3 regions of the Romboutsia hominis genome follow, and region 2 is predicted to be linked to each of the others. Evidence: riboswitches for the same ligand, from Rfam matches in the RefSeq annotation. Region 2 holds a riboswitch; each other region holds the start of a gene.
What was found. Region 2 has a riboswitch for cyclic di-GMP ahead of FRIFI_RS03600 (flagellar basal body protein). Riboswitches for the same ligand answer to the same signal wherever they lie in the genome.

Region 1 (11,012 bases), 480 kb from region 2:
GTCCCAATTCCTTTATCATATACAACCTCTTGACCATCTTCTCCAGTAAGTTTTAACTTATTTCCACTTACTGCGTTGTCTTTCCTAACACTTTGCCAGCCTGAATTTGCAGACTTCCAATCAAAGTCACTCAAGTATTTAAAGTCTTCCATGTTTATTACATTTATAACTCTACTCTTCTCTACCTTATTGCCGTCTTTATCTGTTACACTATAAGTTATAGTATAGTTACCAACTCTATTAAAGTTAACTTTGTCTTGTCCAGTCACGACTACATTACCAGTTATGTCACCGTCTTCGGCATCTGTAGCTTTGTAAGTTCCAACTATGTCTTCTAAAGTTTGACCAACTTTAACAGTTTGAGACTTAGGTATAGTTAACTCAGGTTTAGCATTATTAGTTGTTAATTTAGGTTCTACAAATATACCGTGGTCTGAAGTATTTCCGTTTCCACCATTGTTAACTTCTAATCTAAGTTCTTTAACTCCTTTTACAGGAACATTTATATACTGCATATTATCCTCATGCTTTAATACTTTAGTTGTTGCTAAAGTCTTTCCATCGCCTACAATCTTGAAAGTTATACTTGAATTATTTTGAGCTTCTAAGTTCATGTCTACTCCAACTTTAACCTCAAAGTTATCATAGTTATGCTCACCTAAATCATAAACAACATTTCCGTTAGCATGTAATCTTATTCCCTTATCGTAGTCTTTAATCTCTCCTAAAATTCTTCCCTTTATAGAGTTATTACGTGATGGTTTACCCCAATCGGTATGTTCACTCTTCCACTCACTATCTGATAAGTAATCATATTTACTAACAACATTAACGTTCATTGTTTCTTTAGAAATTGCATCATTATCAGTTACCTCATAAGTTACTGTGTAGTTACCCTTCTTAGTAGTATCCACATCACTTGTGACCTTAATGTCTTTCAATTTATTACCATTGTAATCAGTTGCCTTAACATAATCTAAAGCATTGAAATTTTCACCTAAAGCTAATGTCAACCCTCCGACTGTTTCTAATATAGGTTGATGTGCCTTAACGCCTACACCTTCAGAAGGATTTAATTGAGTATCGTAAGCAACTACTTTATACTCGTGATTAGTACCTGGATTTATGTTAGTGTCAATGAAAGTATCTTTAGTAGTAAATCCTATCACTTTACCATCCCTAATTATCTCATATCCAAGAAGACTATTAGCATTGGTTTTATCTATTGATATATCTAATTTAACAGAAGTCTCTTGTGTCTTAACTTTAACTTTACAATCTACCTCGTTATTGAAACCTTCACCTTTGTTCAGATACTTATTATCATTTATATACCATAACTTCTTATCTGGCTTTTTGTACTGAGCCATATGCTTAGCAGTCTCTTCATTAACGTAGAAACCATGTCTAGCAAAATGTTCTTTTAAGTCTAATTGAAGAACATCTGATGCAACAACTGCCCAAGCTTCATGCTTGTTATTCCAGTCACCACCACCTATGTTTCTCTCTCTAAATTGTTGCTCAAAACGAGGCCAGAATGTATTATCATATAGTTGTAATTGCCATAATGGTGCCATATGAGTTAATGAACTAGTGTCACTTGCAGGGTACCACTCATTGTTAGAATAATCTTCTTTACTTACTTTAGGGAATATTTTACTCTCCCATAAGTTTTGTTGAGATATCTTACTAGCTTCACCTTTAATCATTTGGAAATGAAGAGGTAAAATATTATTAGTTATCTCAGGCATTGCTCTATTATTTGTATCAAGGTTGTGTCCTAATTCATGCATGAATCCCCAGCCAGTGTCAACGTTTAGAGCTCCACCTTGTTGTCCTTGGTTGTATCCAGTTATACCGTTTCCTGCATTCATGAATACTCCACCACTTAAGTTCTTAAGCATAGTTACATATCTAAAGTTGAAGTCCGAATGTATATCTTTAGAACCATCAAATCCCCAGAACTTCATTGCTTCCTTTATTACTTCGTCAGATCTATCTGCTGTATAACTAGGTACTTTATTATTTTCTGTATACCAATCTAAAGCATACGTTGCTCTAACGTTTACTAAAGCTTTATCTCCTAATACTTCGAATACATCAGGTAGTTTAGGATCTTTCTTTAACTTCTCAGTATATTCACGTAACTCATTTATTACCTGTTCATCATTATCTACACCTTTTACGAATTGAGGATAACTTACACCACCTATTATTCTTATCTTAGGCTTTCTTGCTTGTTGCTCTGGAGTATAAGGATTTGAAGCATATAATACTCCTGCTTTAGCAGTCCCTGGTCTTATATCATTTACTTCGACCTCAGGTATTGTAATTTCGTTCTTACCTCTAGTTAATCTTATATCTGCTAAACCGTTATGTCTACTATCCATTTGTTTAAATACTAAGTTAGGTACTGGGTCGCCTGGTTCTGTATCAACATACACAGTTATCTTTTCACCTGACTTAACTGCTAAACCTGTAGGTTGCCAATCTCTGAAATTCCATACCTTTCTCTTTTGACTTTCCTTTATAGCGTCTCCTCTGCTTTCTAATTCATAAACATGACCTTTATTCTTATCAGGAGATTTAATTAAATCTTTAGCCATGTCTATACTTTCCATAAGTTCTACTTTTAATGGGTGTGTTTTAACTTCTTTCTCTAAAGCTTCAATAGCTTCTAATGAATTGAATTCTGGGTTTAACTCATTCTTTAATTCATTTGTAAATAAGTTATTAACTTTATCTGAAACTATATCTCTCTTAAAGAACATTATTTCGTTTAGTGTAGCCCAGTTTTGGTTACTTTTAACCCACTTTAATTTCATTCTCTTAAATGTTGTAGGTTTGAATTTAGCTTCAACTAAACCAGAAGTACTGTCTGCTCTACCTGTAGCCACTAATTGGAAGTTATCACCTTTAGTAGCGTTAGAACCATATATCTCGAATTCCTCTAAAAATCCTTTTCTATCTGACTGTCTAGCACCATAAGCTATTCTGTCTACAGTTATAGGTTGTTTGAATTCTATAGTTACTTCATTAGACCATTCTTTATCGTTTCCTCTATTAGTCTCCCAGTAAGTGTCTACATTACCATCAACCGCGTTATTTATATGCTGTTGTAGATATTGCCCTGCATTATTACTTATACTCTTTATATTCTCGTAAGGTATTCTAAATTGTTTTACATACTCCGCATTATCCAGATGATTAAACTTCTTACTTGTAGCAACAGAACTCTCTACCTTGCCTTGTTCTATTAGAACTCTTGCATTGTATAAGTCCTCTTTAAAGTCTTCAAAGAATGGGTGTGTACTACATTCGTTCTCTAAAGCTTTTAATTTATCAACTGTATCAAACTCTTCACTTACTTTAGACATAGTATCATCAGTGAATAACCTTTGTATTTTATCTAGAGTTTGGTCTTGTTTATATAATCCGAACTCTGACGCTAAAGCCCAACCTTCATATCCTTGCTTATAAACAAACTTAACTCTTCTAGCTTGAGTTGGATTAAACTTTATAGATATAGAGTCTCCAGTTCTTGAAGCACTACCACTAGTTACTTTAGTAAATGTGTCTCCTTCACTAGTCTTAGAAGTATAGATATCGAACTTCTCTGCGAAACCTCTATCTCTCGGAGAATAATATACTATTCTATCTAAAGTTCTTATTTGGTCTAAAGTCATTATAACTTCGTTTGTATGAGTTTCGCTATTTCTAGCATCAGAATGCCAATTAGTGTTAGGATCACCATCTATAGCTTTATCTATAGTTTGATTTGACCAATGTCTACCGTTAGTAGTTATATTCTTTATATGACTATTATCTATCTTATAAGTCTTATCATACTCTGCTAACTCTGGAGTTCCAAAAGCTTTAAACTTCGAAACTTTAGCATCTGCATAAGTTACCTCGTTACCTTCTAATACAAGTTTAGCATCATCTAAATCTTCTTTGAACTTACTGTATAAAGGATGTGCCTTCGCTTCATTCTCTAAAGCAGTAAGTTTCTCTAAAGTCCCAAAATCAGGGTTTACTGTATTCTTATTACTGTCTGTAAATAGTTTATCCATTTTCTCTGATAAAGCATCTTCTTTATAGAACCTAGCTTCTGATATGAATGGTCTATTTTCATGGCACTCTTTAAATACAAACTTCAGTCTCTTAAAGTTTGTTGGGTTAAATTTAAATTGCATGAAGTCTTTAGTAACTTCTGCAGTACCGCTAGAAACTAATTTGAATGTATCCCCTTGAGAAGTTTCTGAAGCATATATTTCATACTTAGTAGGAAATCCTTTTTGATTTCCGCTTCTAGGTAATAATGCTATTCTATCAAGTTGTTCTATTTCATCAAAAGTGAATACCACTTCATTAGTGAAACCATTACCATTGCTTCTGTTTGTTTCCCAATGTGTATTAGGGTCACCATCATACATATATTCTATTTTTGTTGTAGAGTAAGTTCCACCATTTACTTGTGTATTAACGATGTGGTCTTTACCTAACATAAACTTGTCATCATAAGCTTTTTGGTTTTCAGTTCCATACCCTAATAACTTAGATACTTTAGTTTCAATAAAGTTAACCTCTTTGTTCTCTAGAACAAGTCTTGCATTATCTATATATTCTTTAAAGCTATCGCGGAATGGATGTCCTTCAGTTTCTTTCTCTAAAGTGTTTAATGCTTCAGGAGTTGCAAACTCTTTACTTACTTCATTCATGTTTGCATTAGTAAATAATCTTTCCATCTTATCTAGAATTCTATCCTCTTTATAGAACCAAAACTCTGCGGCACTTGCCCACTCGTCATGTGCTTCTACGAATTTGAATTTAACTCTCTTTGCTCTTACAGTATCAAATTTAAATTCAACCATTCCACCTGTAACTTTACTTCCTTCTATTTTTCCTGCTAGTTTAAAATCTTCACCTATTTCACTCTCTGAAACATATATCTCTGCACTAGTAGGATATCCTTTACCTTTAGCCCCGTCTTGTCTTGTAGCATAAGCTAATCTATTTATCTCGGCTATATCTTTAAACTCCACAATTACTTCATTTTTAAATTCATTTGTATTTCTAGTGTATGTTTCCCAATGTGTATTAAGTTTTCCATCTATAGCATTTTCTATCTTAGTTCCTGGGTAACTTCTTCCATTGTTTGTTATAGACTGTATCTCAACTCTATAAAGTTCATTATACTTAGCGAAGTTAGGATTGTTCTTAATTTTAAAATCACTAACTGTCATACTTTTAGAAACTTGTTCCTCTATCGCTAATGCTTTTTCCTTTATTACTTCGTTAGCAAAAACATTTAAAGCAGGTGTGCTGTTTGTTGCTATAACAGATATGGCCAATATTGATGCTATCTTTTTCTTCATAATATTCTCCCTCTTATATTATATGAATTTACAATAACTAAATATTTTACCCCAAATTTCAAAATATAGTCTTGCTATAGAGCTATAGTTGTTTTTATTAAATAAAAAACTACCCTTTATAAAGGGTAGTTGCCATCTAAAGTAAACATTATAAAACAATCTTACAATTATATCATAAGATAACTCTATAAAAACAAAGAATATCAATTCTTTGGCAACTGGCTGGCATAGTCTAATTTTACCTTAGCCCCTTTAGCTTTGCGTCGCTAGATTTCTCTAGGTTTGCTAATATGTAATTTTTAGTCATCTATATTAATTATACATAATTTTTTATAAATTAAAATAGTTTTTTTTAATTTAAAATAATTTTAATATATTTTTGAATATATTCTATTAAAGCAAATATTAATTATTACTACACAAAAATATTTATTAATTTTTATCTGTAATTAAGCTTCTGATATGAAATTTTTACCATTTAGGCTTTTTCCACTTATATTTATATATATGGTATAATAAGTGTAAAAATTTATACATTTTAATAAGGAGACATCTATGGATAAAATTGCACAAAACAGAGAATTTTTCAAAGCTGATTTTGAAATACTAAAACAGATAAAAACGGATAAACAAAAAGGAATACCCGCTCCTTCTTTCCAAAAAGAATATGATTCAAATTCTAATTTAATAGAGTTACCTCCTGTAAGCAAAGACATTTTAGTTAAACCTAACGTACTAGATTGTATAAATGATAGAAGAAGTATAAGAAAATATAGTGATGAAAAAATAAATTTATCTGAACTTTCGTATTTACTATGGGCTACTCAAGGAATCCAAACTGTAAAAGATAAATTTAGTGCCTTAAGAACTGTACCTTCTGCTGGTTGCACTCACCCATTTGAAACATATTTAATAATAAATAATGTTGATGGTTTAAAGAGTGGAGTTTACAGATATTTACCTTTAGAACATAAACTTTTATTTATAAAGACTTTAAGCAATATAGATGATGAAATAGATAAAGCAACTCCAAACCAACCTTTTGTTCAAGGTTTCGTATCTAAAAGTGCCGTTGTGTTTGCTTGGAGTTGTATTCCATATAGAAGTGAACATAGATTTAGTATAACTGCTCATAAGAAAATACTTATAGATATTGGACATGTTTGCCAGAATCTTTACATAGCATCAGAATCTCTTAATTACGGGACTTGTGCTATCGGAATATATGATCAGGATATAATTGATAATATGTTAGATTTAGATGGAGAAAATGAGTTTGTAATTTATATGGCTTGTTTAGGTAAAAAACTTTAATAAATTAGCTTAATTATTAATATAATTGTATTACTTTAAAGTAAAAATCTCAAAAATATCTTAAATTAAGATACTTTTTGAGATTTTTTAATTTTAATATTTTTAAATAAAGTATAGTATAAAGTACTTTATTTTGATATTTGACTTAATATATATGAGGTTACTTCATCAGGAGAAATATTTAAAATAATCGCAAATTATTCATTTAATAATCTTTCTGCTTCTTTCATAATATTATTATCTCCTTTAGAAATTATATTTCTCATTGAAATTTTATTATTATGTTATTAGAATAACCAGAATTTAATACATAAATTTATAAAATTGGAGCTTGGTTATTCATTGAATATCCATCATTTCTAACATCACTCATATCTAATGTATCATCTTTTATTTTAACCTTGCTAAGTTTTTTAACTGCTCCATAAGGCTCTCTTAATGAAAGTTTGTCTCCTCTTCCTGAAATAACCCATAAAATTTTATATCCTCTAGGTATTACTTGTAGCCTGTCTTCTCCTTTACCATCAGTAAAGTATACCAATAAATTAATTTTTTTATTATTAGCATATTCAAAAACTGGGCTAAATTTAGTTGATCCTCTTCTTTTAAGCCTTTCTTTTATATCTTTTACAGATTTGACTTTATACACACGTCTAATTTCATTATCACATTCTATGATTGTAATTTCATGGTTATAATTTTTTACTATATTAAGTACTTCCTTAATAGCTTGTTTAAATTCTTCATCACTAATACTTCCACTTATATCAAGTGCGACAGCTATCTCTGCTTTATGAGATCTCAACTGTCCCCTCAAATCTAATCTATTTGGCTGTCTTCTATTTCTTCTTGTTATAGTCTTCTTTTTATTGCTTTCGACTGTTCCCATCAATCTATTAAGATATAAGTTCCAAGGCAATTCACCTTTACTATTTTTAAGTGATGATATCATACCATCTAAGTATTCTGGAATTTTACCTTTTTGAGAATTATTAATAGCTTTTTGGGTAAATTCTTTAAGAGTTTCCTCATCTATATTACTAGAATCTTCCCAAATATCATGAGTTTTTTCTGGATTGTATTCAGTTTCTATATCATCAGACTGACGAGTATCATCTTCTTCGCCATCTTTATCTACTTCTTGTAAATCTAATTCAGTTTGAATTTTTTCTACATAGTATTCAAAAGGCTCATAAGGCTCAAGTTTTAAATTATATTTTACATTTACATTTTCTAAAGTAACAGCATATGGTGGTAAATTATTTAAATATTTATTAACCACTATATCCATCGCCATATTAATAGCTAATGTACTGTATTTTCCTTTTAATTCTCTTGCTCTTACTAAATGCATAGATATTACATGAAGAATTTCATGTTTAATTGTACTTTCCATTTGTCTCATATTAAGGTCTAAAAAAATTATTGGATTAAAGTATATGACATACTTAGCACCTTTAAAATTTATAGCAGTGGGACTACTTATATCAAATCTTATTTCTCTTGATGTTTGAAATAAAAAATATCCATAGAAATTATCTTTGTCTTCCATAAGGCTTAGATTAACTTTATCTACTAAACTGAAAAATTCATTTTTGAAATCTTGTGGTATATCTATCTCAAATTTTTCACCCTTGTGATTTGCTTTTAACATAGCATACGTATCTATAATTTTTTCTGTTTTATAATAAAGATCTCTTTTTTGTTTATCAAAGTAAGTTTCCATAGGCTATCCCCTTATTAATTTATAAGATTCGAAGTAAGCTTCTACAAATTCTTCATTTTCTATAGCTTTTTCATATACTTTTTTATAGCTATTTTTAATCTCTTTCATAATTCCTACCATTAAATCTATAGGGTATACTTTTAAAAACTGTACAAATCTATTAATATAATAGCTTGCCTCATAATCTTCATTTTTAATATTTGATTCTAAATCCCTTAAAATATTCATTACTGATAAATAAAGTCTTGTATGACTTTCATTTTTTACTTTTTCTATAACAGATTCACTTAAAGTTTCTCCACAAAAAACCTCTTCATAAGATATAAGTGGACTATAATCTGATTCAATAAAGTTTATAAATTCCTCTGCGATAACTTTACCTACATTTCCTTTTATAACATTTAAAAATACAGCCTTTGGTATTGAATCTTTTTGATCCTTATATACTTTGTAACTTTTAGAAACTCTTTCATAACTTCTTGGAGTTGCTGATACATCTCCTTCATTTATTTTGTGTAAATATTCTGGGAAGGTTGAAATAAACTCTATAACCTTTTGTTCAAGACCTTCACCTATTGCCCATTTTAGCCATTGATTATAATCAGACTCCATATTTAGCCATACAAATCTATTTTCTTGAGCTGCATCCATATCTACAACTTGATAATCAAAATCTGAACCATACTTGCTTGATGGATTCATTGCTGCTAAAATTTTTACATCATCATGTAACTTATATCCATTTATTTCTCTATTTAATATTAAGTTCATAAGCTCTTGTTGTACCGTATGCTCACAACGATTTATTTCATCTATAAATAAAAGAACATTTCTTCCTTTAGATATTTCTTCATCAATTTCCCTTAGCTTGTTATGAACTGCATATACTGTTGTTTTCTTTACTACTTCCTGACCATTAGAATTGCTTATTATATAAGATTCTACAGTTGGTAAGCCTCCTATTTCACCTTCTTTAAGTAAGTTTCCATCAATAACAATTAAACTCCACTCATTTTCTTTAGCAAGCTTTTTTGCTAATGCAGTTTTTCCTATTCCACTTTCGCCAACTACTAGAGGTACTTCCCCAGTAGCTAAAACTAAGTCAACGCTTTTTAATGTCTCTATAAAATTCATTTTTTATTTCTCCTATATCATCTTAAGTTTTTCATCTACAGCTATTTTTTTAGCTTTTTTACTTCCGTATTTATGAATGAATATTATCTTATCCATGGATATATTATCATTATTTTTATCTATAGTTTTACAGTTTAAAAAATCTCTAACATATTTTTCTTCAATATCTTCCTTTGATAGCATTTCTTTTAACACTTCTTCTAATTCTTCTTTAGATATCTTATTTGAAATATATTTAATAGTTAAAATATTTACCTTTAAAAATTCTAACATTTTACTTTTATCCAAGTTTTTTATAAATCTAATAGCCGATTCATTGCTTTTAATAGCTAAAATCTGTGCATTATAGCTAGGTGAATCTATATATCTTAATGCAGTATAATTTATTTTTACAGCCTCTTCTTGAACACTTTCATAAGGATTTTTTATATATTTTAATGAATCATAATCTTTCCTTACTGCTAATAATTGTAGCTCCTCATTTGGATTTTCAACATATTTAATAGCCCATCCAGCTTTATCTATAGCTAATTTAATTACCTTATCAGTTGGATTTTTAATGCACTCTAAAATAGTCCATCCATCGCTTACAGCTTTTATCATCATATCTTCTGTTGGTTTATCTATATATTTAATTGCTCTAGCATTGTTGTCTATAGCTAATTCTTGCATCTCTATAGTTGGATTTTCTATATACTCTAATACAAGCCCATTTTTCTTTATAGCTAATAACTTAATCTCATCTGTTGGATTGTTTATAGTTTTTATAACAAATGGATTATTATTTATCATCTTTATAAGTTTTGCTTCTTCCATAGCATACCTTTCCCTCTATGTTTATTTTAAATTTTTATCTATTATAATTATTTCTTATTATAATTAATATACCTTTTTAATAAATTTAAACAGAATAATTATGGCAATATATAAAAAAAGTACCTAAAACTATTTTAGCTTTAGGTACTTTTTTATACAAATCCTTCTATTCTTCTAATTTATTTTAAATTTTTTATTTTTTAGAATGATGGTGGTGTTACTGCAAATATAACCTCACAATCCTCATCAGAATTATTTTCCCACTTATGATTTGAGTGTGGTGGTATTTTTACACTATCTCCACAATTTAACTCAATAACTGTATTCATCAAATGTAAACTTACACAGCCTTTCATAACATAAGCCACTTCTTCGCCCTTATGACTAAAAAGTTCTTTTGAAGATGACTCTCTTTTAGGTATCTTCATAAGCATAAACTCTATGGTTCCTCGCGAGTTTGGAGTCAATAATTCATAAGCAAAGCTATCATCCTCAGCAAACATTATTTTTTTTCGACTATCTTTTCTAACTACTAAATTTTCAGTAGGATTATCATTTATAAAAAAATTAAATAGGGGTATATCTAAAGCCTTAGAAATTTGTTTTAGCGTATTTATAGACGGGTTTGATGTTCCCTTTTCTAT
Region 2 (11,012 bases):
TCTACAGAAAACTTAAGTGCAGCAGAATCAAGAATAAGAGACGTTGATGTTGCTAAAGAAATGGTTAACTTATCTAAGTTAAACATATTAAATCAAGCAGCACAAGCTATGGTTGGACAAGCTAATCAACAACCTCAAAGTGTAACTCAGTTATTAAGATAGTTTTAAAATAAGTAAATAAATTATAAATATATTAAAAAATATAAAGTATATCTATATTATGCCGATATATATAATATAGATATACTTTTATAAATAAAAGACAAGGATGTCGTAAAGTTCTAAGGAGAGAAAAAACAATGAGAATAAATACTAATATGAATGCTATGATAGCGACTAACCAAATGGCAAAAAATACTGCATTATCAGGAAAGTCTATGGAAAAATTATCAACAGGGCTAAGAATAAATAAAGCAGGAGATGACGCTGCAGGACTTGCTGTTTCAGAAAAAATGAGATCTCAAATAAGAGGAATGCAACAAGCAGATAGAAACGTACAAGATGGTATATCAATGGTACAAACAGCAGAAGGTGCATTAGAAGAAGCAGGAAATATAGCTCAAAGAATGAGAGAACTAGGAGTTCAAGCAGGAAATGATACATTAACTACAACTGATAGAGATAAGATAAAAGAAGAATTAACTCAATTACAACAAGAAATGAGCCAAATAGGTAAAGAAACTAAATTCAATGGTAAAAACTTATTAAGTGGAGCAGGTACATTTACAATACAATCAGGAGCTAATAATGAAACTAGAACTATAAATACAATAGATTTAGTTAAGACTGCAGGAAGTTTAACTATAGATGTATCTGATAATACAAAGGCTCAAGCTTTCGTAAGTACGGTAGATGCAGCATTAGAAAACATAAACACAGGAAGAGCTAAATTAGGAGCAACTCAAAATAGATTAGAGTATACTTCTGCTAACTTAACAACTTCTACAGAAAACTTAAGTGCAGCAGAATCAAGAATAAGAGATGTTGATGTTGCTAAAGAAATGGTTAATTTATCTAAGTTAAACATATTAAATCAAGCAGCACAAGCTATGGTTGGACAAGCTAACCAACAACCTCAAAGTGTAACTCAGTTATTAAGATAGCTTTATTAAGTTAAAAAATAAAGAGTAAAGCATGTGCTTTACTCTTTATTTTTAAATTTAATCACTTAAAAGGAGTATTAAATATATGCTACTAAGTATTGTAATGATGGTAAAAAATGAAGAGAGAAATTTAGATAAAACATTGAACGCACTACGTCCTTTAATGGAAGAAATAAATTCTGAATTAGTAATACTAGATACTGGATCAACTGACTCGACTGTTGATATTGCAAGAAAATATACTGATAAAGTATTTTTTGCAAAGTGGAATGATAACTTTTCAGATATGAGAAATATATCAATAAGTTATGCAAAGGGAGACTGGATACTTATATTAGATGCAGATGAAGAGTTAATTAATTATGAGAAATTAAAAGAATTCTTTGATAAAAGCTTATTCAATAAATATAATAGTGCAAGTATAAATCTAAAAAATATACTTTCGCTAGATAAAAAAAGTTATAGTATGACTCCTTTAATTAGAATGTTTAAAAACTCAAAAGATTTTAGATATGAAGGAGCAATACACGAACAACCAAAATTTAAACATCCTATATATAACAATGTAGCTTTATTTGATCACTATGGATATTTATTTGAAAATGAAGAAATCAAACAATTAAAAGATAATAGAAATAAAAATATTTTATTAAAAGAAATAAAGAAAGAACCGAATAACCCATATATTAACTATCAATTAGGAAAAACTTATTCTATATCTAAAAACTATGAAGATGCAATATATTATATGGAAAAAGGGTATGATTTGTATACAAAAATTAAATATATACCAATATTTGTAACATTAGATTTAGCTATGCTTTATTTAGAAATGAATGAGTTTGACAAATGTGAAAGTTTATGCACTAAGTATATAAAAAATGATAATAAAAATATAGATATATATTATTACCTAGCGACAAGTCAAAAATATTTAAGAAAATATAAGCGAAGCTTAGAAAATTATAAAAGGTATTTATATCTTATAGAAAATTATGATATATCTACACAAGCTAATGCTGTTGAGTGTAATGCAGATACATTAATACACCAAGATAAAGCTAAAGTTAACATTATTGATATTTATTACAAATTAGAGATGTATCAAGAGATAATAAATAATATAGATGATATAAATATTAATATTTTAGAACAAGCTTACTTAGTTATATTTATGAGTTTATATAAATTAAATCAAGAAGAAAAAATCATTGAAATATATAAAAATCTTTCATCTTGTATAGTACAGCAAAATAAATTTAAAGTTGCGTTAGAAAGTATACTAAAAAGAATAAAAGAAGAAGATTTGCCTAAAATGTATAAAATGCTTTCTAAAATAGATGGAAATTACGGTACTTTAAATAAAATAAGATTAGGTGAAAAATTAACGATTGAACAATATAATGAGATACTAACAAAAGAGCAAGAAATATATTATGCAGATATAATATATTATGCTATGAAAGAAAATCTACAATTAGAAGATATATTAAAAAATATAAGTAACTTAAAAATGCAAGGTTATATAGATTATTTAGTTTCAAATAAAAGAGATTTTATATTTGATTTATATGATTACTTAGACAATACTTTAAATACTTTAGACATAAAGAAACTTCAAATTTATAGTTGTGTATCTAAATCATTGTTAACATATGGTGGTTTAGTTGGTAAAAAGTATGAAAATTTATTTTTAATGTATATAACTTATACTTATGATTATTTGAAGCAATTATATAATACAGACTTAGAAGATGATGATTTACTAAATTTATTGAAAAATGAAGATGAAATATTCATTATAAGTATAAATAGAGCTCAAAAACTTAGTAAAACTGATAAATTAGAGTATGTAAAAAAAATGAAAGACTTATTAATAAAAAATCAAAAATACAAAAAGGGAATAGAAATATTAATAGAGAAATTTAAAAATGAATTTGATATAAATGAAGAGCTAAATGGTCTTAAAAAACAATATAAATCGATAATTCAAAATGACATAGAGGTAGGAAATATTATTGGAGCTAAAGAAAATATATATGAATATGAAAGTATATTTGAAGAAGAAGAGGCAGAGATACTAAATTTAAAAGCAATTATAAAAATGTTAGAAGGAAAGTTCGAAGAATCTGATAAAATGTTTAAAAATTCATATTTATTAGATAGATACAATTATAATGTGGTTTTTAATATAGGGTGCATAAAAGAAATATTAGGACAATATGAAGATGCCACTAAATATTTTGAATTAATAGTAAAAAACTGTGAAGACGAAAACATAGTTCTAGAATCAAAAGAAAAAATTATGATTATAAATTAAAATATACAAAAATTATGTCATAAGAGGAGGCTCAAATTTGAGTAAATATAAATTTGTATTTGACCTAGATTCAACATTAACAAAACAGGAAATACTTCCTGAAATGGCAAAGTATATTGGATGTCATGAAAGTATTAGCAAAATAACAGAAGATACTATGTTAGGTAAGTTGTCTTTTGAAGAAAGTTTTCTAAAACGAATTGAAATATTAAAAGAGATACCTATAAAAAAAGTACGTAATATAGTTAAAAATATAACATTAAATGAAGAATTAATTAAATTTATTTTAGAGAATATAGATAGATGTATTATAATAACTGGTAATCTAGATATCTGGATTTGTGAACTCATGGATATGTTAGGTTTAAATGATATATATTATTCATCAAAGGCTTTAACGGATGGTCAATATATTAAATCAGTTGTAAATGTTATAAAAAAGGAAGATATAATAAAAGAAATAGATGGACCAGTAGTAGCTATTGGAGATGGAAGTAATGACTCAAAAATGATAGAGTATGCTGATATAGGAATTGGATTTGGTGCTGTTAGACCAATAGCTCCGAGTGTATTAAATGTTTGTGACTATGCGTTTTATGAGGAGGAGAAATTATGTCAGTTTCTAAAACGATTATTATAAGTTGCGCAGGAATGGGAACTAGATTAGGTCTAAATACTAATAAATCATTAATTGATATTGATGGAAAACCATTAATAATAAGACAATTAGAATGTTTAGACAAGTTTGATGATATAAGAATTGTTGTAGGATATCAAGCCCAAGAAGTTATTGACGTAGTTTGTTCATATAGAAAAGATATTACTTTTGTGTTTAATCATGATTATACTAATACAAAAACTGCTGCTAGTTTATCACTAGGGAAAAAACATTCTAATGAGATGATTATATCATTAGATGGAGATGTATTATTTAAACCTGAAGACCTCGAAAGATTTATATTAGAAGATGATGAAGAAGCAATAGGTGTTTGTTCTCCATATACTAATGAACCAGTATATATAGATACTGAATTTATAGATGGAACTGAACATGCAGTTAGTTTTTCAAGACAACATGGAAAGTATGAATGGACTGGGTTGTTTAAAATATATGCACATAAACTTAATAGCGGAAATGACCATGTATATAAAATGATAACACCTAATTTACCTTTAAAAGTAGTTCATGTAAATTTAAAGGAAATAGATAATATGAATGAATATAAAAAAGCTTTAGATTGGTATAAAAATGGATACAAATAAAATCGGTTAAATATGAATTTATAATCAAACCTTAACTAGGAGAAATGGGATGACGAAAAAAAATACAAGGGTATATAAAGAAAACATAAATATAAATAAAAAAGTGTAAAACTATTTTGGGATAAAAGAGCAGAAAAGTACACAGAAGATAATCCTTATAAAACTGTAAAATGTAACGATAATGATTCTGAATATGCAAAATTATTAGATGAGTATGAAAAAGAGGTTATAATACCTAAATTAAAAATAGATAAAAATTCTAAAGTTTTAGATATAGGTTGTGGAGTAGGAAGATTAGCAGAAATGATAGTATTAAATAGTAAATACTATTTAGGTACTGATTTTGCAGAAGATTTACTTAATATAGCGAGAAAAAGAATAGGTTGTAATAATAGTTATGATTTTCAAATATGTGATTTTATAAATATATATGATAATGAGGTTGTAAAAAGTAATGCCCCGTTTAATAAAGTAATTTTAGCAGGTCTTATAATGTATATAAATGATGAAGAATTTAACATATGCTTTGAAAATTTACTTAAAGTCTTAGATAAAGAGGCTATGATATATATAGCATCACCAATTGCTACAAAAGAAAGATTAACCCTAGGTGATTTTTACTCTAATGAATTAAATAGTGAATATAATGTTATATATAGAACAATTGATGAATACATAGATGTTTTTAAAGTTCTTATAAATAATGGATTTAAGATTATAGAAAATGAAATGTTTCTAACTGATAAAAAACAATACAAAGAAACTGAGAGACACTATTTTATTTTAAATAGAGGTTAAACAATAAACTTATAACTAAAGTTACAATTTAAATCTTGGATTTATAGAAAGTAGTGTGATTAAAAATGAATGAAAAACAAAGAATAATAGAAATTTTAAAAACCTCAATAGAAGGGATTTCTTATATAATTAAAAATTTAAATACAGACTATGAGTTTATGTCTGAAATTTGTATACAAGCTATTAATACAGTTAAAAATAGCTTTGAAAATGCTAAAAAATGTGACGGTAGACTTTATAATCTATCAAATAGTATATTAGAAAAATTAAAAGATTTAAATAAAACAAAAGATACAGATACACTTTATGATTGCCAAGAAATTATTAATATGATAAATGATATGATAGATATTATAAATAAAAATATTAAGGAAAAATATAATATTGTTTTTATGCCATACAATGCATCTATGTGGAATAGCCTTGAAAGTATTTGGAAAGAAGCTAAAGAAGATGAAAATTGTAATTGTTATGTAGTACCAATTCCATATTATAAGTTAATTTATAATAGAAATGGGAATATGGACGCTATATTTACATATGAAGGTGATATGTTGCCTAAATATGTACCTATTACTGATTATAAAACATTTGATTTAGAAAAAATTAGTCCAGATGTTATATATATACACAATCAATATGATGAATATAATAATGCTACTAGAGTAGATAGCAACTATTTTTCTTATAATTTAAAAAAATATACAGATATGCTAGTATATGTTACTTATGGAATATTAGGTACTTATCCAATTTCATTTTATAAAGATTTTTACTCATTTATAGGAACAAGAGAATTTGATAAAGTTGTTGTACAATCTCATGCATTTGCAGACATTGCAGAATATAGTGGGGTAGCTAGAGAGAAATTATTGCCTCTTGGGTCACCTAAATTTGATGCTTTAGTTAGTAGTCTAAAATCAAATACTACAAATGACTATTATAAAAATAAATTTAAAGGTAAAAAGGTATTTTTATGGACTACAAACTTAATGAAAGTTATAAATGGAAGAGATAAAGTATTAGATGAAGTTGAAGAAGTCTTTAATAAAATTAGAAATGATTTAAACTATGGATTAATATATAGACCTCACCCACTGGAGCTGTCATATGTTAAATCAAGAGCCCCAGAATGCTATAAAAGATATAAAGAGTTATTAAGCTCAGCAAAAAATACAGAAAATATAATTATTGATAATTCACCTAGTTATTACGAAGCTTTTCAAATATCTGATGCACTAATAACAGATAGGTCTTCTGTATTAATTGAATATATGGCTACAGGAAAACCTGTTTTAATATATGACATAGAATTAAACAGAGAATACTATCATGAAAAAGTATTTGATATATTTTCTAATTATATAGTTGGTGAAGATGAAATGACTGTAGATAAATTTATAGATTTAGTAGTCAATAAAAAAGATTACAAAAAAGATAATAGAATTAATGCACTAAATACTGTTCTTTCAAATATTGATGGTAGTTGTGGAGAACAAGTTCACAAACATATAAAGCAGTGTATTGAAAATAATTATTTTTAAAATTTCACAATGATATTAAATACAAAAAGTCATGAATAACTTATTATATTAAGTAACTATTTTTACAAGACTTTTTGTATTTTATTATTAAAAATATTAAGTATTAATTAAAACAGGTATATAATTTTAACTATAAGAGTATTTATAATAATTAATAGTTTTATACATATCCCGATAAGTTCATAAAATAAATCTAAATTAAAAGTAGTTAAATTACTACTAAAGTCTTTAATCATTTTTCAAAATCATGAATTTTTATAATATTATATGAACACAATATTAAATTTTCTTTAAAGAAAGAATAAATTTTAATATTGCAAATGTTATAAAATTTATCTAAGTAAAAACTAACTTTACTATACATTTTGTTAGTATAATAAGCTTTGATTTATTAATAAGGTAGATAAGTATCATAAGAAATTTTATTAATATAATTGAGTGTTAAATCAATATTTATATCAAAAATATCTTTAGGAACTAATATAGATATAAATGTATTTAATTTTCTGGTTTTAATATTTTGAATTTATAAATAAAATTACAGTCATAATTGAAAAAAATAGGAATATTATCTAAATTTATAATATTTATGAATTAATCTGAATAAGGATGTTTAAGTTAAAAATTTTTAGTGATGTAGAATTTATTGTCTAATACATAATTTGTATTATTTTAATAAAAAATATAAAGTTCTAATTATATCAGCCGTATAATATAAAATACAATATAAAATATAATATAAAATAAAATTACACTTTGTGATTTAACAAATAAGTTTAAATGTATTTTTAATATTAGTTTGAAAAAAAATAGTAAGAAAATACAAATAAAAACTTGATTAAATGGTAATTATACTATAATATTTAGTGTATGGAAAAAAATGTCGAAAAGTGTAAAAAAAGAACGAAAAACAACGAAAAACAAAATAGGCAAGCTAGAGAAATCTAGTGACGCAAAACTATAGGAGCTAAAGTAGAAACTATGCTAGCCAGTTGCAAAAAACTGTGTGTTTTTGTTTTCGATATATAAGGTTTATAATTTTGGAGAATTATGAATAATATATAAATTATTTTGATTGTTTGTGTCCAAATTATGCATCTCTATTTATCGACGCTGATATTATATAACTCTCTTTAGAGTTATTTTTTTTTGAAGAAATAATATTTTAATAAATCTAATAATTCAATTATATTATCAAAGTTCATTATGTATCTTACATTTTTTATTATAGGAAAAATTATGTAATAGTATAAATTATATAGAAAAAAATAAGTAAAAGTTTACAATTAAAATGATAAGAAAATTAAATATAAGAAAACGAATAATAAATATATTGATTTAATTTTATATCTAAAATAATCAAATTCTAGCAATGATAGTATGCTATGTAGTATACAAAATTACTCTTTATAGAGTGGTTTTTTGATTTATAAAATTAATGGAGGAGAGTAATATGGAAATCTATAATTTAATGAAAATGGGATTAGATGCTACACATTTAAGGAGTAATGCCATTGCAGAAAATATTGCTAACATAAATACTCCAGGGTATAAAAGAAAGTATGTTAGTTTCGAAGATACTTTAAAGAATAAACTAGAAATTCCTAGTATAAAGTTAAAGGTTGATAAGGAATCTGTGGTCAGAGAAGATGGTAATAACGTTGATATTGAACATGAGAAGGTTAATCAAGCAGCTACGACATTAGAATATAATGCGTTAGTAAGTCTTACAAATATAAAAATCGCTATGACAAAAAGTATAATATCTGGGAGGTAAATAAATGAGTGTTTTTAGTGGTATGAGAATTAGTGCAAGTGGTCTGACAGCAGAACGTATGAGAATGGATATAATATCTTCGAATGTTGCTAATATGCAGACTACAAGAACTAAAAATGGAGGAGCATATAGGAGAAAAGTAGCTAGCTTTGAAGAAAATTATGATGAAAAATTAGGGATGTTAGGTGTTAAAACAAAAAAGATTGAAGAAGATAAATCTCCTCTCAGAAAAATATATGAACCAAATCATCCTGATGCAGACAAAGATGGATATGTAGAATATCCAAATGTAGATTTATTAGCTGAAATGTCAGATCTTATAAGTGCATCGAGAGCTTACGAATCTAATGTAGATACTTTAAATGCTCAAAAAAATATGATATCTAAAGCTTTAGAGATAGGTAGATAGAAAGTAGGTGGTTAAATGACAGGAATAAGCAATATAAATATTAATTCTGATATATTCTCTAATGCTATTAATAATAAGACTACATATAAAGTTAAAGGAAATGAAAAGCCAGACAAGCAATTTGAAGATGTTATAAAGAATGCTATAGGTAAGGTAAATGATAGTATTATAAATTCAAATGAAAAGATAGAAGCGCTTATAAAAGGTGAAGATGTTTCTATGCATGATGTTATGCTATCAGCACAAGAATCTCAAATGTCAGTGCAACTTATGATTGAGATTAGAAATAAGTTATATGATGCTTACCAAGAAATTAATAGAGTGCAATTGTAATTCCTTAATAAGGAGCAGATAGATGAATTTTAAAGAGATAATAGAAAAAATAAAAGATTTTATAAAAACAAGAAAAGAAAAATTTAAGGAAATGAGAAAAGAAAAGAAAATAGCCATTATAGTTGGAGTGATTGCAATTATATTAGCTATAATATTTGGAATTAAGTATAAAAATGATAATAAATATGATGTTCTTTTCTCGGGTTTAGATTCAAATGATGCATCTGTTATAACTAAAGAACTAGAAAAAGAAAAAATTGAAACGAAAATAGAGGGCGATAGTATATATGTACCTAAAGATCAGGTAGATAAGTTAAGACTTGAACTATCTGGAAAAGTTTCAAATGGTTCTAAAGGATTTGAACTTATGGATGAAGGATCATCGTTAGGTCTTACAGATGAAGAATTTGAGGTAAAAAAACAAAGAATGATTCAAGGTGAACTAGAAAAAACTATAAAAACTTTTCCGCAAGTACAAGATGCAAGAGTTCATATAACAGAAGGTGAAGAATCTGTATTTGCTAAAGAGAGCATACCTGGAAAAGCAGCCGTTTATGTAGATTTAAATGTAGGAGAACAATTAAGTCAAGAACAAGTTAAATCTATAATATCTTTAGTATCCGCAAGTACACCAAATATACCGAAACAAAATGTTGAGGTAATCAACCAAAATATGGTCTTATTATCAGAAGGAATATTTGATGAAAATGGAAAATCAAATTCTAGCGATAATTCTAATGGGATTGATATTGCAACTAAGGCAGAAAGAGATCTAGATAAAGGATTAGAAAGAGATATAGTTAGATTACTTGAACCTATATTTGGAGAGGGAAAAGTAAGAGCAACTGTTAATGCTGATTTGAATTTTGACACTAATGAAAAAACTCAAACGATAATAGATCCTAACAAGGTTATAGTAAGTGAGTCAAAAAGTGAAAATAAATCTACAGAGCCAGTAAATACAGGTGGTACTGTTGATAACAATATGAATAATAAAGGCAATGTAAATGATGGAACTACTGAAAGTAAAAGTGAAGATATAAAGTATGAAGTAGGAAAGACAGAAATTAAAACTGTTAAGGCTCAAGGTGAATTAAATAGAATAACTGCTTCGGTTGCTATAGATGGCAAATTAGATGCGGGAGATATTAAAGACGTTAAAGATATGGTATCTAATACCATTGGTGTAGAAAAAAATAGAGGCGATGATGTAGTAGTTGTTGCTATGGACTTTGAAGCAAATGCTAAAAAGAATCTAAAAAATGCATTAGGTGATGAAGATGAAGTGGCTAAGTTATTAAAAACAACAGGATATATAGTAGCCGGATTATTACTAGTTATAGTAATAGCACTTATAGCTATATTTGTTATTAAGAAAAAGAATAAATCTAAAGAAATTGATGAAATAGATGAATCTAATGAAATAGATATGATAAATCAAAAGCTAGAAGAAATGGAAAAACAT
Region 3 (11,012 bases), 1.3 Mb from region 2:
ATACAGGTCCTAAAGAAGGCTCTCTTAATGCAACTAATACATTTTCTCCTAATTTAGCTAATCCATCAGCTACACCTATAGTTGTAGTAGTTTTTCCTTCTCCTGCTGGAGTTGGGTTTATAGCTGTAGTTAATATTAATTTAGCTTTTTTCCCACCATTGTCTCTTTTTAATAAGTTGTAATCTACTTTAGCTTTGTATTTACCATATAGTTCTATATCATCTTCTGATAAATTTAATTTTTTAGCTATCTCTCTTATATCTTGTGGCTTAGCTTCTTGTGCTATTTCTATATCTGATTTAAATCCCATTACTCAATCTCCTCCTACAAATTTAATAATTTTATATTTCACTATGTATGTATACCACAAAGTTAATGGTTTTAAATACATATAGTGTTTAACATAATTATTATGACACTTAAAAGTTAGATTTTTGACATTTCAGTTATATATTTTGCAATTTAACTAGATGGTTTTTAATTGCTTTTATCTGATTTTTAGTCTCTTCACTTGTGTCATATGGAGATTTGTTTGATCTATCTGCGTCTATAACATCTTGGTTATAGTATATAAATCCTAATGGTTCCCCATCCTCTAGGTTAGAGATTATGAATTCCTCGTCTTCTTTATTTCTAATTTTATTTCCTACGACAAATACTTTTTTAACTCCTATATCTTGTCCTAGCTTTTTTACTTTTCTATAGGTCTGAAGACTTCTTTCTCCAGGCTCAACAACTACTATAAATGCATCTACACTTTCAGCTGTTCCTCTCCCTAAATGTTCAATACCTGCTTCCATATCCATAACAACTACATCTTTATTTTGTAATATTAAGTGTGAACATAGCCTTTTTAGTAGTACATGTTCTGGACAAACACATCCACTACCACCAGAATCTACTGTTCCTAATGTAAGTAGCCTTACTCCATTATGTTCTTTACATAAATTTTCTGGTATGTCATCTACCTTAGGATTCATTTTAAACATTTTTCCAAATGATCCTACTGATGCAGCAGTCCTATCTGAAACAAGTTTTTTCATTTCTGAGATTGGAACTATTGACTCATAGACTTCTCTTGGAAATCCTAGTGCTAAAGCTAAGTTTGCATCTGGATCAGCATCAACTGCTAGTACTCTATATCCATCTTCTGCAAACATTCTAGATAGCATTGAAGAAAAAGTTGTTTTACCTACTCCGCCCTTACCTGTTATTGCTATTTTCATATTATACCACCTTTTGTCATTAGTTACTTTATTTTTTAATGTTTATTTCTGTTTTTCTTTATTTAAATCTGGTCAATCCCTTTGTATGTCTACATTTATTTAAATTTAATTATTTTTAGTCTTTTATTTATATTAAACGATAAGTAGATATTTGTTATATTTATATCCACTTATCGTTTTTAGACTAATAAATAATTATTACTTATTTTGCATTATTAAGCTTCAACAGTAGCTTCTTCATTCATTTTTTCTTCTACTAATTTTTCAAAATGAACACGTTTCTTTTCTATATCTTGTATTATCATTTGAGCTAATTCTTCAGGATTTTCATTTACCTTGAATGTAGCTCCTACTGAATCTTGTAATGTTTGAGTCAATATCTCAACAGTTTTGTCAGAACCAGCAACTGGAGGCATAATTCCTAAGTATGTATCTATCCCTGATGCTACAACATAAGTACCTATAGCAACAGCTTTTTCTGACATCCATTCTGGTGCTACACCTGCTACTGGAATATCACACATATCCATATCTAAGAACTTAGCAACTTCTGACACTACAGATAATATACGACTACAGTCAACACAAGAACCTAAGTGTATTACTGGAGGTATATCAACTAACTCACAAACTGTTGCAAGCCCCTTACTAGCCATACTTCTAGCTTCTTTAGTTAATAGTCCAAATTTACCAGCAGCTGAAGCACCACAACCTGTAGTAACTACAAGTATATCGTTTTTAATTAATTCTTTCATTATAGTAACATGAGCTTTATTTGAAGTACTTCTTGCATTGTTACATCCAACAACACCAACTACCCCTCTTAATACTCCTGATTTTAAGCAGTCTACTAATGGTTTAACAGTTCCCGCTTGATCTATTTGAGAGTTTACAACTCTATCTAATTGACCTATTATTGCTTGTTCACTGAATCCTACAGTTGTTGAAGATTTTAACTGTGGTATTTCAACTTTTTCTTTATCTCTATTTTTGAAGTTTAGTATAGCTTCTCTTACTATTCTCTTGGCATCATCAAGAGCTGTTTCTTCTGTGAATTCTATATAAGTTGATCCTGCTATTTTTGCCTTTGGAGATGTTGTTATGAATTTAGTGTGATAACATTCTGCGACTTTTGCTAATGCAGGGAATATACATTGAACGTCAACTATCATTGCTTCTACAGCACCTGTTACGATAGCTAACTCTTGTTGGTGGAAGTCTCCTGCAGTTCTTACACCATGTCTCATTGTAACCTCATTACCAGTACAACACATACCAGCTAAGTTTATTCCATCTGCTCCCATTTCTTTAGCTAATGCTACTAATTCTGGATCTTCAGATGCTAAAACTATCATCTCTGATAATGATGGTTCATGTCCATGTAATATTATGTTTACTTTATTATCTTCTAATACTCCTAGATTTGCTTCTGATTGTCTAACTGTTGGTGTTCCGAATAGTATATCACTGAATATAGTTCCTATCATTGATCCACCCCATCCATCTGATAATGAAGTTCTCATTGATAAGTTTATTAAACTATCTATATCAGCTGTACATCCCATATGAGTTGAGTGCATTATTGTGGCTATTTCTCTATCTATAGCTCTTGGTTCTATTGCGTATCTTTTCCATATTTCTTGTCTTTGCTTTGGAGCACGACTTAAGAAGTTTAATACTCCATGTGGTTTACCAAACTCCATTAAAGCTATATCTGCAACTTCATGAGCTATATCATATATATCTCGATCTTCAGTCTCTACTCCCCATTCTTTAGCTAAATTAACTAATTTAACTTCATCTTTTATAGTGTAGTTTCCATCTCTGCTAGATAAAGATAATGTATGAGCTATACCCCTTGCATGATCAGAGTGAGCTGCAGTCCCCGCTGCAACCATTCTAGCAAAGTTTCTACCTACTATTACATGCTCATCAGCTCCACATAATCCAAGTGGAGTTTTAGGAGTTATTCTACAAGGTCCAGCTGCACATATTCTACAACAAGTTCCTTGAAGACCAAATCCACATTGAGCCTTCATAGAAAGCTTTCTATCATACATAGTTTCTACACCATCTTTTGCAGCCTTATCTAACATAGCTTGACTGTTCAAATCGATAGTCATCATTTTTTTATCCATATTCCTATCCCCTTTTTCCTTGATTTTTAATCCTAGAGGTGATAAAAAATTATGTCCATTGTAAGACTAAAGTTATTGATTCCCTAATTTGATTATATACTAAATTTTGTTAATTTGGTATTCTTTTAAATATTTTTTTAACAAAATTAGTTTGCTCAATATAAGTTATTTTTTTATATAAAATATACTTCTTATATAAAACTTTATATAAGAAGTATATTTTATATTTTCCAAATATTATTTCTTGAAAACTATATATTAATTTAAAATTTTTATTAATTTAAATCATTTTTATTAATTTAAATCATTTTTGTAAAACGTTTACCTATTTATATTATAGTATTGTTTGCATTATTTGTATATATTATTTCATGCTCTTGGCAATAAGCGCTCCATATGCTATAGAATATAACTTAGATTCATGACTATCTGCTCTTGATACCAATACTACTGGGGCTTTTGCTCCCATTATAATTCCTGCTGATTTCGCATTTGCCATATATGTAAATGATTTTCCTATTCCATTTCCAACTTCAATATTTGGAACTAGTAATATATCTGTATCTCCACTTACTTCACTTTTAAATCCTTTTATTTCACTTGATTCTTTTGATATAGCTAAATCAAACGCAAGTGGACCTTCAACTATAACACCTTCTCCAAATTTACCTTCTTTACAAGCTTCTTGTAATAGTCTAGCATCTACTGTAGCTTGCATTTTTGGATTTACTTTTTCTTTTGCTGCTAAACATGCTACCTTTATCTCATCCACACCTAAACATTTTGCCGCTTGTATTGCATTTTTTAGTATTTTTTCTTTTTGTTCATAATCTGGAGATATGTTCATTCCGCCATCTGTTAATATTAAAAGCTTATGGTAGTTTTCAAGTTGATATATCATTACATGACTAAGTAAACTCTCTGTTCTAAGTCCATACTCTTTATTGAGCACTGACTTTAATAGTATTGATGTATCAAGTAATCCCTTCATAACAAAATCAGCTTCTTGTTTAGACACTAACTCTACGGCAATCTTTGCACTTTCTTCTATACTTGGCGAGTCTATTATAGTTATACCTTCTAACTCAAAGTTTATGTCATTTGATATAGACTTTATTTTATCTGCTTGTCCTACTAATATAGGTTGTATAACTTCTTTATTAACTGCATCCTTTATAGCTAATAAAACTTCTCTATCTTCTGCTGCTGCAACTGAAAGTATTACTTTTTCTTCTTGCTTTAGTTTGTCTAACATATCGTGTAAATCTTTTATCATCTCATACTCCCCCTTGTTATATATATTTAAATAATATCACATTTAGTACTAAAATAGTTTTCTAGTAGTATAGTCTAAATATTCTATAAAATTAAAAAAATAGTATTAGCATAATACACTAATACTATTTTTTTATTTACTTTCTCTTGTTTATAAATACAATCCCCACTAAAGCTAATATAACTAATGCAATATATCCTATTATAGATTCTTCTCCTGTTTTAGGAGTATTAGTAGTTTTATCTAATACTTTATTATCATTATTATATTTATGCTCTAATTCCTTTGTCTTGCTATTAGTATTTTTTTCAGACACTTCATCTTTCTCATTTTCAAAAACTAATTTTACATTTTCTTTTTGATTAGGCTTTATCTCAAAATTTTGTACTTCATTTGTTAATGGGTACCCTTCTGATGATTTTGTTTCTACTGCTTTATACTTGCCTGGTTCTAGACTTACTGTAGCTGTTCCGTCTTTTCCAGTTGTTGTTGTTGTCACATTTTTTCCATCTTGTGTTTGGATTTCAAACTCTGTTCCTGGCAACATTTTACTTGGATTGTCTTTATCAACTTCCTTTATTTCTACTTCTCCATTTGTTTTTTCATCTACTACTTTATTATCATTATTATATTTATCTTCTGATTCACTTTGCTTATTATTAGTATCTTTTACAGGCAATTCTTCCCTCTTATTTTCAAAAACTAATTTTATATTTTCTTTTTGATTAGGCTTTATCTCAAAATTTTGTACTTCATTTGTTAATACATATCCTTCTGATGCTTTTGTTTCTACTGCTCTATATTCTCCCGGCTTTAAAGTTGCTCTTGCTATACCGTCTTCTCCAGTTATTATCGTTGTCACCTTTTTCCCATCTTGTGTTTGGATTTCGAACTCTGTCCCTGGTAACACCTTACTTGTATCATCTTTATCTACTTTCTTTATTTCTACTTCTCCACTTGATTTATTCTCTGATTCATTTAACTTATTGTTAATTTTTTCAGTAGGAATTTCTTGCTTCTCATTTTCAAATACTAATTTTGCATCTTCCTTTTGATTAAACTTTATTTCGAAGTTTTGTACTTCATTTGTTAATATATATCCTTTGGATGCTTTTGTTTCTACTGCTTTATACTTTCCTGGCTTTAGACTTGCTCTTGCTATTCCGTCCTTTCCAGTTATTATCGTTGTTACCTTTTGCCCATCTTGTGTTTGTATTTCAAACTCTGTTCCTGGTAACACTTTACTTGTATTATCTTTATCTACTTTCTTTATTTCTACTTCTCCATTTGTTTTCTCATTTGTTATAGTTCCTATATTTTTAACAGTTCCTATATCACTTTTTTCTATAGTAAACTTTATGTCTTTTCCATCTACTGAATATCCCTCTGGAGCTTTTACTTCTTGTAAATAATATGTTCCTACATTATCTACATCTGATTTAATTAATCCATTCTCATCACTAGTTAATTTTCCTATAACTTTCTTATTAGAATCTTTTAGATTAAATATAGCTCCACTAAGCTTACTTTCCTTATTTTCACTATCAACTTTAATAGCTTCAAAAGCATATCCCTTTTTAGTTTCAACTTTATTACTTGGATTACCATTTATTTTAGCTATATTTGATACAGTTGTTCCATCTTTTACATTGCTAAAATCAGTATATATTTTTACTTCTAAATTTTCTTTGTAATTTATTTGTCCCTTATCATTGATAATATTGACTGTATTATTTGCTTTATCTATTTTACTAGAAAAAGCATCTGGAACTTCAACTTTTACGATCTTTACGTTCGGATCTAATTTATCTACTAAATCTATATATCCCTTTTGGAATACACCAAAACTCTCAAAGTTTATAGAATATACAACACTTTGGTCATCATCTTTTTCTAATTTAGTCTTATCAACAGATTTGTGAGCATTTATAGCTCCTGCATTGTATTCATATTTAACCGTATCATCAACACTATTTCTAGTTCCATTGTATGATAACTTTGCAGTATTTGAGTATGAATCTTCAACATTTGTAATCTTCATGTCGTAACAAACAATATAGTAATCATCTACGTTTCCAAAATTTATAGTTAAATTTCCATTATTAGTGTTTATTTTATCTTTAAATTGATCTGTTACCCACTCAAAGCTTTCATCTTTATTGTATTTACCTATACTTATACTGTCCTTTAAAAGTTCCATTCCTTTAGGTGTAAAGTCATTTAAAGTTACATTTTTAAGATTTGACCTATTTTCATTAATATCTATTCTATATCTTACATTTTCGTTCATAGATGCTACATTTTTACCTTCTGAATTTTTAGCAGAGGTATAACTATACTTACTTATAACATCTTTTGCTTCATTTTTTTGTTTTAATATAACAGTACTATTTAACTTACCATCGCTTTTATTAAATACTGCTGTATTCTTATAAGAACTCAAATTTTGAGTAATCTTTGTCTTATAAGTTACAATATATTTATCTTTAATATTTCCAAAGTTTATACTAAGCCTATTAGATGATTTGCTTATATTTAAGCTATCTGTGACATCTGTTTCTGCGCTATCTCTTTCTATTTTAATTACATTTACAGAACTTGGTATAAGCTCCATTCCTTCAGGCATATTATCTGTTAATACTGCATTTGATATATTTGAAAATTTCTCATTAACATATACTCTATATTGTTGAGTTTTTCCTAGTACTGGATAATATATATTTCCTACCGTATTTCCATCTGAATCTACATGGTCATAATTATTTATAGTTTTAAGAATCTGTCTATCTATTATAGGCTCTGTTTCATTAGATGGTTTTATAGCTATTTCTATGCTAGTAACTGGTTTTCCATCAATCCATACCTCTATCTTCTGATTATCTACTTCTTCCGTTTTATCTGCATATGCTGATACATTAACATATCCTCCTATTGCATCATAAACATCATCCCCAAAAGTTGCTACTACTTTATTACCTTCCATTTGTACACTTTTAAAATGCTCTGGGGGGAATTTAAAGCTAAATCTTTCAAGCCAACTAGGCATTTCAAATTCTATAGTATCACCTGGTTTTATACTCCCTGGACCATATTTAGCCTTATACTCTAGTTTAAAATTCAATTTTTCTCCAGGCTCAATCTCTTTTTTATCACATGTTATAGATACTTCTATTGTATCCCCTTGATTATCTGTCTTAACTTCTTCAGCATACGCAAAATGTGTATTAATTAACACATTTATAACCATTAGTACTGACGTAAGTATCGATATTATTTTTTTTCCTAACTTGTATTTATTTTTCAATAAATTTCACCACCCTTTTTAAATCTTTTTATTTTAAAATAAAAAAGACTATTCAAGATAATGATGATTTATTATCTGAATAGTCGGTTGCACTATTAACTCCATATACCTCAAGTGCCCATATACAAGGTATACTTCTTCATTCCTATTTTTAGCTTATATGTATTTATGCCCTTTTAATAATTTTGCTTTGTGTGCATTTATGCTATATAAAATTGTTAGCTTTCATTTAATTTTCATTAATGTCTTATCAATAAACTTTTATTTTAAAATAAAAAAGACTATTCAAGATAATAATGATTTATTATCTGAATAGTCGGTTGCACTATTAACTCCATATACCTCAAGTGCCCATATACAAGGTATACTTCTTCATTCCTATTTTTAGCTTATATGTATTTATGTCCTTTTAATTATTTTAATTTGTTCGCATTTATGCTATATAAAATTGTTAGCTTTCATTTAATTTTCATTAATATCTTATCAATAAACTTGTATCTTAAAATAAAAAAGACTATTCGAATAATATTTAAATATTATCTGAATAGTCGGTTGCACTATTAACTCCATATACCTCAAGTGCCCATATACAAGGTATACTTCTTCGCTCCTAATTTTAACTTTTGAATATAATTATATAATCTCAGTGATTTATTATACCCTTTAATTTAGTTAAAGTCAATTTTAGATTTTTTTATAGTAAATTTTAACTTATTTTTTATCTATATTTATCAAGTTCTCTTAAACATGCCACTGTAATTTCATCTTGTGGATCTAATTCATAAGCTCTTTCTATATAATATATAGCATCATCTATATCACCTTTGTTTAGATATGCCATCCCTAAATTGCATAATATTTCTGGATCTTCTTTTATTTTAGCTGCTTGTTCAAAGTGTTCTATAGCTTTATCTATATTGAACATACTAGCTTCACAAAGGCCTAGTTCAACCATTGTATCTACTTGATGTGGTTTAGTTATAAGTATTTTTTCAAAATATTTCTTAGCTTCTTCAAATTCACCCATATTTTTATAAGCTAATCCTATCATAAATAATAAGTTCCACCAATCAGGATGATCTTGTTCAAGAGGTAATAATTTTTCTAGTCCTTCTTCACATTTTCCTTGGAATACTAAATTATAACCTTCTTCATATTGAACTTTAAAGTCCATCTTTCCTATATTTTCTTGAACCTCTGCCATTAAGTCTGCATCTAACCCTAATTTTTGTGCTTCTTCCCATATAACTCTAGCCTTTAAATATTGACCTTGATTGTAGTAATGGTATCCTAAATGATAGTAAGCTAAAGCAAAGTTTTCATCTAATTGTATAACCATTTCCAACTTTTCTAAGGCTTCTAATAAAAACTTATTCATAGCTTCTTTGTCCATATCTTTTTGATACTGCTTTGCTAGTTCCTGGCAAACTATTGAATAATGATATAATCCATCTATGTCATTTGGATACATACTTATCATAGCTTTTAAGTATATTAACGAATCAGTTATCTCACCAATATCAAAGTATTTTTTAGACATATAGCCCATATATTCTTTTATATTTATATTTACTTTTTTGCTAAAAGCATCTAAAAATTTTCTGTATTCTTCATTATACTTAAATTGGCTATCAATACCCATTATATATATCATAGCATCTGCTATAGACATTGTATTTATCTTATCTTGTGCTGTCTTTTCTTTTATTCCTTTAACTAATACCTCATTTTTTATAGGTACATCTAATCCACCCTTAGGTATAGTGTAACCTTCTAAGTTAAATTCTCCACCATGTTTTATAGTTATAAAAGATAATTCTTCTGTTTTCTTTAATAAATACTTTTCTATTTTAAACTTCATTTTTTCCTCCTTTGTAACTTCACATAATAATTTTTAATCTATTAATGTTTATACCCATTAAAAATTTATGTGATATGTTTTCATAATATATAATACCAATATGTAATAATTAGCATTTAATATTATATGTTAACACTATATGACTTTGACTTTTCAAAAACTTTGTTATCATCATCATAGACAAATAAAATTATATTTTTTATCTCTTTTATATCAGCATGTATATCTTCTTTTAACTTTAATATATCGAATCTAAATGGTTCAAAATGAACATATTTTATTATATGCTTAGCTGGTTTATTTTCAAACTGTGGTATATATTTTAATATGTTATCTTCATTTTGTAAGAACATATGACATCTATTTTTAAAATCTTCTACATCTTCTTTATTGAATATTTGAGGTAAATTTGAAGTTTTACCTAATGATATATAATCATACTTTAATATATCATTAAATAATTCATTTTTATCATTTATCTTATCGTTGTAGAAATCTAATAATATTTTATATAATTGATTCTTACCTTGTGCTACATCAAAATACCCATTTTCATCAAAGTAAGTTGCAAATTCTTCAAAGAATTTAAATGGACTTTGCTCATAATAATTATGTATTATGTATCTCATTGACAATACAAAGTTTTTAGAGTTATAGTATCTTTCTAGTATTTCTTCTATATCTTTTAACTTTATCATTTCGCTATAACTTATATAATCATTATATAATACTTCATATGGTGTATAATCTTTGTATCTATATCCATGTTCTTTTGCAGTATTTCTTATACCAGTTCCTTTTATCATCTTTAAGAACCCTAATTGTATATGCTCTATACCTAAATTAAATACATCATTAAATGAATTTTCAAAGCTTGCATAATCTTCATATGGAAGTCCCGCTATTAAATCTAAATGTTGATGTATATTTCTATACGATGCTACTTTTTTAACTGCATAAGATAATTTTTCAAAATCATCTCTTCTTCCAACTGCATCAAGAGTTTTCTGGTTTGTACTTTGTACTCCTATTTCAAATTGGAATAACCCTTCTTTGCAATCTTTTAAGAAGTTTAATGTTTCCTCATCTAATAAGTGTGCTGTGACTTCAAAATGATATGTTGTATAACCATTGTCATTTTCCATAAGGAAATTCATTATTTCTTGTGCAAACTTCTTGTTAGCATTGAAAGTTCTGTCTATAAACT

Region 1: it holds a riboswitch for cyclic di-GMP, as region 2 does, so the genes downstream of both, FRIFI_RS01350 (NPCBM/NEW2 domain-containing protein) here and FRIFI_RS03600 (flagellar basal body protein) in region 2, are expected to answer to the same signal.
Region 3: it holds a riboswitch for cyclic di-GMP, as region 2 does, so the genes downstream of both, FRIFI_RS12405 (SpaA isopeptide-forming pilin-related protein) here and FRIFI_RS03600 (flagellar basal body protein) in region 2, are expected to answer to the same signal.

The regions. Positions count from the first base shown of each region.
Region 1 is NZ_LN650648.1:285,907-296,918, reverse strand. It holds gene FRIFI_RS01350 (NPCBM/NEW2 domain-containing protein) at 1-5,378, opposite strand, end outside; cyclic di-GMP riboswitch class I at 5,589-5,675, opposite strand; gene FRIFI_RS01345 (SagB/ThcOx family dehydrogenase) at 5,934-6,692, shown strand; gene FRIFI_RS01340 (vWA domain-containing protein) at 7,009-8,418, opposite strand; gene FRIFI_RS01335 (ATP-binding protein) at 8,422-9,552, opposite strand; gene FRIFI_RS01330 (hypothetical protein) at 9,565-10,368, opposite strand; gene FRIFI_RS01325 (helix-turn-helix domain-containing protein) at 10,569-11,012, opposite strand, start outside.
Region 2 is NZ_LN650648.1:762,512-773,523, forward strand. It holds gene FRIFI_RS03565 (flagellin N-terminal helical domain-containing protein) at 1-162, shown strand, start outside; gene FRIFI_RS03570 (flagellin N-terminal helical domain-containing protein) at 300-1,103, shown strand; gene FRIFI_RS03575 (glycosyltransferase) at 1,189-3,423, shown strand; gene FRIFI_RS03580 (HAD-IB family phosphatase) at 3,461-4,063, shown strand; gene FRIFI_RS03585 (NTP transferase domain-containing protein) at 4,036-4,686, shown strand; gene FRIFI_RS03590 (class I SAM-dependent methyltransferase) at 4,960-5,484, shown strand; gene FRIFI_RS03595 (CDP-glycerol glycerophosphotransferase family protein) at 5,550-7,028, shown strand; cyclic di-GMP riboswitch class I at 7,947-8,028, shown strand; gene FRIFI_RS03600 (flagellar basal body protein) at 8,482-8,805, shown strand; gene flgC (flagellar basal body rod protein FlgC) at 8,810-9,214, shown strand; gene fliE (flagellar hook-basal body complex protein FliE) at 9,230-9,547, shown strand; gene fliF (flagellar basal-body MS-ring/collar protein FliF) at 9,570-11,012, shown strand, end outside.
Region 3 is NZ_LN650648.1:2,543,602-2,554,613, forward strand. It holds gene FRIFI_RS12385 (formate--tetrahydrofolate ligase) at 1-310, opposite strand, end outside; gene FRIFI_RS12390 (ATP-binding protein) at 447-1,226, opposite strand; gene cooS (anaerobic carbon-monoxide dehydrogenase catalytic subunit) at 1,442-3,364, opposite strand; gene FRIFI_RS12400 (bifunctional enoyl-CoA hydratase/phosphate acetyltransferase) at 3,729-4,640, opposite strand; gene FRIFI_RS12405 (SpaA isopeptide-forming pilin-related protein) at 4,777-7,944, opposite strand; cyclic di-GMP riboswitch class II at 8,017-8,100, opposite strand; cyclic di-GMP riboswitch class II at 8,250-8,333, opposite strand; cyclic di-GMP riboswitch class II at 8,483-8,565, opposite strand; gene FRIFI_RS12410 (tetratricopeptide repeat protein) at 8,663-9,805, opposite strand; gene FRIFI_RS12415 (B12-binding domain-containing radical SAM protein) at 9,928-11,012, opposite strand, start outside.